One region of the Pseudarthrobacter sp. RHLT3-21 genome, then DNA from elsewhere that is predicted to be linked to it. Evidence: predicted binding sites of a transcription regulator. Region 1 holds the regulator's gene; the other holds the start of a gene.
What was found. The regulator LexA, encoded in region 1, represses DNA repair genes until DNA is damaged. The targets are predictions, from matches to a motif close to TCGAACANNTGTTCGA.
Positions count from the first base shown of each region.

Region 2: a site for LexA is predicted at 2,166-2,181, ahead of AC50YA_RS16015 (DUF6504 family protein). Genes of this name have one in related genera too.

Region 1 is NZ_JBWZCI010000014.1:69,157-73,573, forward strand. Features, by position in the region: gene AC50YA_RS15125 (ATP-dependent DNA helicase) at 1-1,792, shown strand, start outside; gene lexA (transcriptional repressor LexA) at 1,887-2,633, opposite strand; gene AC50YA_RS15135 (LysM peptidoglycan-binding domain-containing protein) at 2,983-3,423, shown strand; gene AC50YA_RS15140 (histidinol-phosphate transaminase) at 3,501-4,417, shown strand, end outside.
Region 2 is NZ_JBWZCI010000016.1:62,974-67,390, reverse strand. Features, by position in the region: gene AC50YA_RS16035 (SOS response-associated peptidase) at 68-817, shown strand; gene AC50YA_RS16030 (VOC family protein) at 863-1,285, opposite strand; gene AC50YA_RS16025 (chorismate mutase) at 1,305-1,625, shown strand; gene AC50YA_RS16020 (hypothetical protein) at 1,696-2,085, opposite strand; gene AC50YA_RS16015 (DUF6504 family protein) at 2,241-2,576, shown strand; gene AC50YA_RS16010 (DNA polymerase III subunit alpha) at 2,573-4,417, shown strand, end outside.

The DNA of each region.
Region 1 (4,417 bases):
CCTTGCGCTGCAGACCCAGATTGTGGGGCGCGACCTTCCCCGGCTGCTGAAGACCATCACCCCTGCCCTGGACCGCCCGGTCAAGGTGGCACTGGTCAAGGGCCGCTCCAACTATGTGTGCCAGCACAAGCTCGAAGGCGGGTTCCCTTCTGAGGAACCCGCCGAGGGCCAGCTGTTCTCCCTCGGCGAAGACACCAGCGTCCCGCATTTTGCCGCCGCCCTGGGCGGGCCGTCGTCCCAGCTGGGGAAGGAAGTGGTGCGCCTGCGCGAGTGGGCGGAAAAGACAACCACAGGCGACCGCGATGAGCTGCTGCCCGGTGTTACCGACCGGGCCTGGCGGCAGGTTTCAGTGACGTCAATGGAATGCCTGGGCGCCCAAAAATGCCCCATGGCGGCCGAATGCTTCAGCGAACTGGCGCGCCACGACGCCGCCGAGGCCGACGTTGTGGTCACCAACCATGCCATGCTCGCCGTCAGCGCCTTTGAAGGCCTCGCAGTGCTCCCCGAATACGACGTTGTGGTGGTGGACGAGGCCCACGAACTACAGGACCGGGTCACCGGTGCGGTGTCGGGGCAACTCTCGGTGGCAATGGTCCACGCTGCGGCGTCGGGCGCGCGGAAGCATACGGCCATCACGGTGGATGCCCTCAACGCAGCGGCCGCCAACCTGGAACTCGCCCTGGCCGGCGTGCCCAACGGCCTGCTCCCCAACGGCCTCAACGACGAGTTGCTGGACTGCGTGGACCAGTTGCGTGAGGCCTGCCGCGCTGCCCTGTCCGATTCCAAGGGTGACGGCAGCCAATCGGCCGACGGCGGGCGGCAGCTCGCGCGCTCACGCCTGATGCTGATCCTCGAACTGTGCGAACGGCTCATCGTTGCCCGTGAAAACCGCGAAGTGGTGTGGTTTTCCCGCGCAAGTTCCTTCGACCCGCAACAGGGCTATGCGCAGCCCGACGAGTCTGCGCCTGCCCTGGTCAACATCGCGCCGCTCAGCGTTGCCGGAAAGCTCCGCGAAGGGCTTTTCGCCGGCCACACCGTGGTGCTGACCTCGGCCACGCTTGCCATCGGCTCAGCCTTTGAACCGGCCGCCGGCGGCCTGGGGCTGGTGGGGGAGGGCGCACCGAGCTGGACCGGGATCGACGTCGGATCGCCCTTTGATTATCCCAAGCAGGGGATCCTCTACGTCGCAGGGCACCTCCCCAAGCCAGGCCGCGGGGCGTCTCCGGAGGCACTCGATGAACTTGAGGCACTGATCCGGGCGTCCGGCGGCGGCGCCTTGTGTCTCTTTTCGTCGCGCCGTGCGGCCGAGGAGGCCGCGGAGGCAATGCGTCCCCGGCTCGGCCCCAGCATTCTCTGCCAGGGCGACTCCACCATGACGGCCCTCGTGAAGCAGTTCGCGGACGAGCCCGATACCTGCCTCTTCGGAACGATGTCCCTGTGGCAGGGTGTTGATGTTCCGGGCGGATCATGCCGGCTCGTGGTGATCGACCGCATCCCGTTCCCGCGGCCGGATGATCCGCTGATGACCGCACGGTCCCGCGCCGTTGCGCAGGCGGGCGGAAACGGCTTTATGGCGGTATCGGCGACCCACGCGGCCATCCGCCTGGCCCAGGGCGCGGGCAGGCTGATCCGCTCCACCGGAGACAAAGGCGTAGTGGCCGTCCTCGATTCCCGGCTTGCCACCGAACGCTACGCCGGATTCCTCCGCGCCGCGCTGCCGCCGTTCTGGCCCACCACGGACCGCAAGACAGCGTTTGCTGCCCTGGAAAGGCTGGCCGGGAAGGGCGCCTGACTGAGCGCGGACCCTGCATGGGTCCCACAAGCCAGGCCCTGTCCCGCAGCGGGCTCGCGTCCCATAGCCAGGCCGTGTAGGGCCCGCTCGCGTCCTAGAGCGACCGCAGGACCGAGACGACCTTGCCCATAATCGTGGCGTGATCGCCCAGGATGGGCTCGTACTGCGTGTTCTGCGGCAACAGCCACGTGTGGCCATCGCGCTGGCGGAACGTCTTCACGGTGGCTTCGTCGTCCAGCAGGGCCGCGACGATATCGCCGTTGGCGGCGTCGGCCTGCCGGCGGACCACTACCCAGTCGCCGTCGCAGATGGCAGCGTCCACCATGGAGTCGCCGGCCACGCGCAACATAAAGAGCTCACCCTGGCCCACGAGCTGCCGCGGCAGGGGCATCACGTCTTCCACCACCTGATCAGCAAAGATGGGCCCGCCGGCCGCGATCCGGCCCACCAACGGCACCATGGCGGTGTCCATGGCAGAGGGAAGTTCGGTGACCGTTCCGCCGATCCCGTGCAGGACTGTGGGCTTGGTTGCCCCGTTGGTTTTGGCCGACCCGCCGTCCAGCGTCAACGGCATCAGGACCTCCATGGCGCGCGGACGCTTGGGGTCCCGGCGCAGGTATCCCAGCTTCTCCAGCTGCGACAGCTGGTGGGTCACGCTGGACAAACTCGCCAGGCCCACGGTGTCGCCGATTTCACGCATCGACGGCGGATAGCCGTTGTCATTCACCGAGCGCTGGATGGTTTCGAGGATCTTCTTTTGGCGGGCGGTGAGCCCTTTGGGGGTCCGTTGGGGCTGGCGGCGCTGCGGTGTCGCCTTGCCCTCGGCGGCTGGTGCTGCCATGTTCGCCAATGCCTTTCGGTTGCCTGGATACGCTCCGGCAGCTGGTGCCTGGAACGCCCCGGGGCTGGTGTTGGAGTTGATTGTCAGACCCTGCTGATCAACTACAGGGGTGGTTGTTCTTTGATCCAAACGTAGGCCAGCCACAGGGCTTTTTCAAACATTTGTTCTAGCGAGTCTCGACAATATTCGTTGATAAGTGCTAAAAATGAAGAAGCAAAGTTCGAACATGTGTTCTACTCGTTGCTTGCGGATTCGAATATTCGAATTTATGGACGGCCCAGGCCGGCACCGGCAAGTGGACGCGGAGGGCGCGCCGGGCAGCACAGTATGGTCCAGGAGGGCTCATTTCATGTCAGCTATATCTGCTTCGCAGGACTCGCGTCCGCAGCTCATTTCCGTGCAGGACCTCACCTCGCGGCAGTGGTCCGCACCCGTGTCGACGTCGGGTTCGGCGCCCAGGCAGCGCAGGGAATCCTTGCCGCCGCTGCGCCTGACCCGCAGGGGCCGGGTTGTCCTCATTGGCATCCCGCTGGTGATCCTCGCCGCAATCCTGCTTTCACTGGCAGGTTTCCTCAACGCCCCGGCAAAGGCGGCCGACTCTGCCGCCGACCTGTCGGTGACGCCAACAGTCTCGGTCACAGTGCAGGCCGGACAGTCCCTCTGGACCATCGCCGGTACCGTAGCGCCCGAGCGTGATCCCCGTGATGTCATCGCGGATATTGCTCAGTTGAACAACCTGTCCGCCGGCGGCGTTGTCCCCGGACAGCAACTCTTCGTCCCCACCAAGTAGGTGCCTTCAGGGTCGGGAGCCAGCCGCCGAAGGCCGTGACATTTTCAGGCCGTCTGCTTCGGACCTAAACTGTTCAGGTGAATGACCAGCTAGAGCGTCTGAACAGACTTCCCCTCCGGACCAACCTCCGCGGACTGACCCCGTACGGTGCCCCGCAGCTGGATGTACCTATCTTGCTGAACGTCAACGAAAACACGCATGGCGTCCCGGCGGACGTACGGGCCGCGATCAGCGTGGCCGTGACGGAAGCCGCGGCAGGCCTCAACCGCTACCCGGACCGTGAGTTCACCGAACTCCGGGAAGCGCTTGCCGAATATCTCGGCCACGGTCTTGATGCCACCAACATCTGGGCGGCCAACGGGTCCAACGAGGTCCTCCAGCAGATTCTCCAGGCCTTCGGCGGACCCGGGCGCACAGCCCTGGGATTCCCGCCCACGTATTCCATGTACCCGCTCCTGGCCAGCGGCACGGACACCGGGTACATCGTGGGACAGCGCGCCGATGACTACGGGCTCAGTGCCGAATCGGCCGCGTTGCAGGTCAAAGAGCTTCAGCCCAACATCGTTTTCCTGTGCTCACCGAACAACCCCACCGGCACTGGCCTGGGCCTGGACGTTGTGGAGGCCGTGTACGCGGCCGGCGAGGACAGCCAGACCATCGTGATCGTTGACGAGGCCTACCACGAGTTCGCCCACGACGGAACGCCGAGCGCCCTGACGTTGCTGCCCGGCCGGGAGCGCCTCATTGTGTCCCGCACCATGAGCAAGGCGTTCGCCCTCGCGGGTGCCCGCCTGGGCTACATGGCCGCCGCTCCTGAAGTCACGGACGCACTCCGCCTGGTCCGGCTGCCGTACCACCTTTCGGCCATTACCCAGGCAACAGCCCTCGCCGCCCTCCAGCACCGCACGGCCCTGATGGCCGACGTCGAGGACATCAAGGAGCAGCGCGACCGCATCGTCTCGGAGCTGACCCGCATGGGTCTCAAGCCCGCCGC
Region 2 (4,417 bases), on a different contig from region 1:
CCCCTGAGCTGGCCCGGCGGATGCCGTGCCGGATGACAGTACATAACGCTGATGGCATGCTGGAGCCATGTGTGGACGCTATGTGATGGCACGGGCCGTGGGCGATTTGCTGGCCGAGTTTGATGCCCAGCTGGAGGAGGAAATGCACCTTCCGCCGTCCTGGAACGTGGCGCCAACCGACGATGTGCCGATCGTTCTGGAACGGCTGATCGACGACCGCCCTGTGCGGCAGCTGCATGTGGCCCGCTGGGGCCTGGTGCCGTCCTGGGCGAAGGATCCAGGTATCGGCCCCAAGATGATCAACGCGCGGAGCGAGACCGTTCTGGAGAAGCCGGCCTTCCGCAAGGCCGTGAAGTCACGGCGCTGCGCTGTCCCAGCGGACGGGTACTACGAATGGAAGCAGGGCACCGGCAAAGCCAAACAGCCTTACTACGTCCATCCGGGCAAGGGCAGCGGGCTGGTGTTCGCTGGCCTGTATGAGTGGTGGAAGGATCCTTCCAAAGCCGAGGGTGATCCCGGACGGTGGATGCTCTCCACGTCCATCCTGACGGCAGACACCCCGCCGCCGGGTGCTGAGTCCACAATTTTCGGCAAGCTCACCGCCCTGCACGACCGCGTGCCGCTGCCCATGGACCGGGCCACGATGGAGTCCTGGATCGACCCGCAGATCGACGACGCTGCCTTCCTGGTGGACTTGGTCCGCGCCCATGTGAAGGACGTGGCCGGCGACTGGCACGTGGATTCGGTAGGCCGGGAGGTGGGAAACGTGCGCAACAATTCCCCGGAGCTCATCCGTCCGGTGGAGGCGCTGTTCTGAGGCGTTCCGTTCGCTGACCTGGGTGACGGCAGAGGTGCCTGACCCCTAGACGGTGACTTTGCCGCCGTCGTCCACTGCCCAAGTGGGGTTATAGGCAATCTCCCAGCGGAAGCCGTCCGGATCGGCGAAATAGCCGCTGTACCCGCCCCAGGGCTGGGTGACGGGCACTGCGATGATGGTGGCCCCGGCCGATGCCGCCTCCGCCATGACCCGGTCCACCGCTTCGGTGCTGGGCAGATTGTGGCTGAGCGTGATGCAGGGGACCGGGCCGGGAGCACCTACCCCCGCCTCGGCGTGCATCTGCGCGGCATCCCACAGGGAAAGGACGAGGCCGTGGTTGACCTGGATGAACACCACATCGCCGGGAAACTCGCGGTGGACAGGCCAGCCGAGGCCCTCCGCGTAGAACCGGCGGGAGGCGTCAACACTGCGAACGCCTAGTGAAATGAAGTCGACTCTGGGCTGCATGCTTCGATACTGTCAGAAGATGGCAACAATTCAAGGAAACGATCGGGATGCTTTGGCCGACAAGGAACAGCTCGCTGCCGTTCGGATTGCGGTCGACGAAGTTGATGAGCAGATTGTCACGCTCATTGCGCGGCGTGAACGCCTGATCCGGATCGCCGGAACCCTGAAGGGGGACGACGCTGAAGTCCGTGCACCCGGCCGGGTGGAACGGGTGATTGAGCATGTCCGGTCCGCCGCGGAAAAGAAGGACATTGATCCGGACATCGTGGAATCAACCTACCGGGCCATGATCTCGGGGTTCATCGAACTCGAAATGAAGGTCCACAAGAAAAGCAGCTGACGCCGCCCCAGGTGCTGTCCGGACACGGTTCCGGCAGCACCTGCCCCGGTGTTTGCTATTTGCGTGCTCCCTAGAGCGCTTCGTCGACGGCGACGCCCGACTGGAATTCCCGGCCGTCAGCCTCGCTGAAAGCCGACATAATGTGTCCCTTGCCCAGGCCATGGACGGCCGCGACAGGGAAATTGCCCGTGATGGTGTTGCCCGAGTGTGTCACGCCGGCAAGATCATAGTTTTCCTCGGCGCTCTGGTCATGGCTGAACGAGTAGAAGGCAATGGCCTCCCCGTTCATGAACTCAATGCCCAACCGTCTTTGTGATGAGTAATCAGGGCTCGCCGCCACCAGTCCCACTACGTACGCACCTGCCCCCGGTATGTTGCCGTCGATGGCGAAGGTTGCCACGAGCTTTTCGTCCCGGGCCTTGATACTTACATGCTTGAGGAGTGCGTCATGGGTGCTCATGCCACAATCCTGCCCTCCTGCTCCCCGTCCGTCCACCCCTGTCTAGGTTTTGTCGGAGCGCCGTCGTAGACTGGATTTATTCGAACATGTATTCGAATACCTTGCTTTTTGCGTCAGCATTTTGCATCAGATCCGTTCAGTTCCGGGAGGCGCCCATGGGTATGTTCAGCGAGTCCGTGGACGTCGTCTGCACCCCTGCGGGCCAGCCGCTGAAACTCCAGTGGGCCGGGCGGCACTACACGGTGTGCGCCGAGCCTATCCGGTGGTACGAACGCCGGCAGTGGTGGGCCGAGGAACGCCGTGCACCCCTCGGCAGCGGGCCGGGGCTGGTGGACCACGAAATCTGGCGCGTCCAAGTGCGGGCGGACCCGCGGAGTGCCGGCCCTCGGGATGCAGCAGAGCCGCTCACCCTGGACCTGAGCAGGCATATCGGCAGCGGCCGCTGGAGGCTCCTGCGGATCCACGACGCACTCCGGCCCCAAACAGCATGAGCTTCTCCCACCTTCACGTTTCCACGGCCTTCAGCGCACACTATGGCGTGGCCTGGCCGGACGAACTGGCCCAGGTTGCCGCCGCGGACGGCGCAACCGCGCTCGCCTGCACGGACCGGGACGGCCTCTACGGCACCATCAAACACCTCAAAGCCTGCATGGCTGCCGGCATCGACCCCATCGTGGGTGTGGACCTTGCGGTCTTCGACGACGACGGCGACCACCGCACCCAGCTCGCCGGCAGGGTGGTGGTCCTCGCCCGTGGCCACAACCACGGGGCGGGCTACCGTGCCCTGTGCCGGCTGGTGTCCGACGCCCATGCCCGCACCTCAGGCAAAGCCGGGGGAGCGGTGCCGGTGGCGGTCACCCGCGCCGAACTCGCCTCCCGCACGCTCGACCCCAAAACCCTGAAACCGGTCCTGACAGTACTGATCGGCCCGGATTCCGACGTCGGACGGGCCATGAGTGGCCGGCGCTACCTCCGTCCGCGCACCCTTTTCAAAGGCTGGCTGGACGCTATGCCCCCAAAAACCCTGGTGGCAGAAGTCGTTTCCCAGCTCACTGCCCCCGGGGCGCCCCTGAGCACCGCCCATGCGGTACGTATGCTCAAACTCGCGGAAGAACACCATGTACCGGCCGTGCTCACCAATGCGGTCCGCTACTGCGCTGAGGACGGTGCCGCCACGGCGGACGTGCTCGACTCCGCCCGGACGCTGAAGTCCCTCCCTGAGCTCGCGGCCGAACCGCTGCTCCAGCCCAACGGGCAGGCCTGGCTCAAATCATCAGCGCAGATGCTTCAGCTCGGCAAGGAAATCATCCGCGCCGCAGGGTATGGCGCAGCGGACCTCAAACAGCTGATGGCACAGACCGAGGCGCTCGCCGACTTCTGCCGGATTGACCCGGTGACTGACATGGGCTGGAAGCAGCCGGTAGTCCCCGAGGCATCGGTCATTGGCATCAGCCAGGACCCGCACGATGAACTGGTGCAGCGCTGTGAGGCCGGGATCAGCAGGCGGTTCCCCGGAATCTCAGGCTCAGCCCACAAGGACATGCGCTCGCGGCTGGAGCACGAACTGGGGATCATCAGGAACCTCGGGTTTTCCTCCTACTTCCTCACGGTCGCGGAGGTCTCCCGGATGATCCAGGACATGGGGGTCAGGGCAGCGGCCCGCGGTTCCGGGGCCTCCAGCCTGGTCAACTACCTGATCGATGTCAGCCAGGTGGACCCCCTGCAACACGACCTGATCTTCGAACGCTTCCTGTCCCGGGACCGGGCCACGTTGCCGGACATCGACATCGACGTCGAAAGCGCCGAACGGCACAACGTATACCGGCGGATCTTTGACCGCTTCGGTTCCGAGCGCGTCACGCTGATGAGCATGCAGAACGGGTACCGCGCCCGCGGTGCCGTCCGCGACGCCGGGATGGCCCTGGGTATGGACGATGACGACGTCGGCGAGATCGCCAAGCAGCTGTGGCGCTTTTCGGCCCGGAAATTCCGTGAGGCACTGGTTGAAAAACCTGAGCTGCGGGAGTTCGCCGGACGGGTGGAACAGCGGGACTTCGCCGAAAACCAGCAGCTTGACCTGCTGGTGGACCTCACCGAACGGCTGGACCGGCTGCCCCGCCATATTTCCATGCATCCCTGCGGGGTGATCCTGGGCGACGCCACGCTGCTGGACCGGACCCCTGTGCAGCCCAGCGGACTGGGGCTGCCCATGAGCCAGTTCGATAAACACGACATGGATCCCATGGGCATGCTCAAGCTCGATGTCCTGGGGGTCAGGATGCAGAGCGCCATGGCGTTTGCCGTCCGGGAAGTCATCCGGATCCATCCTTCC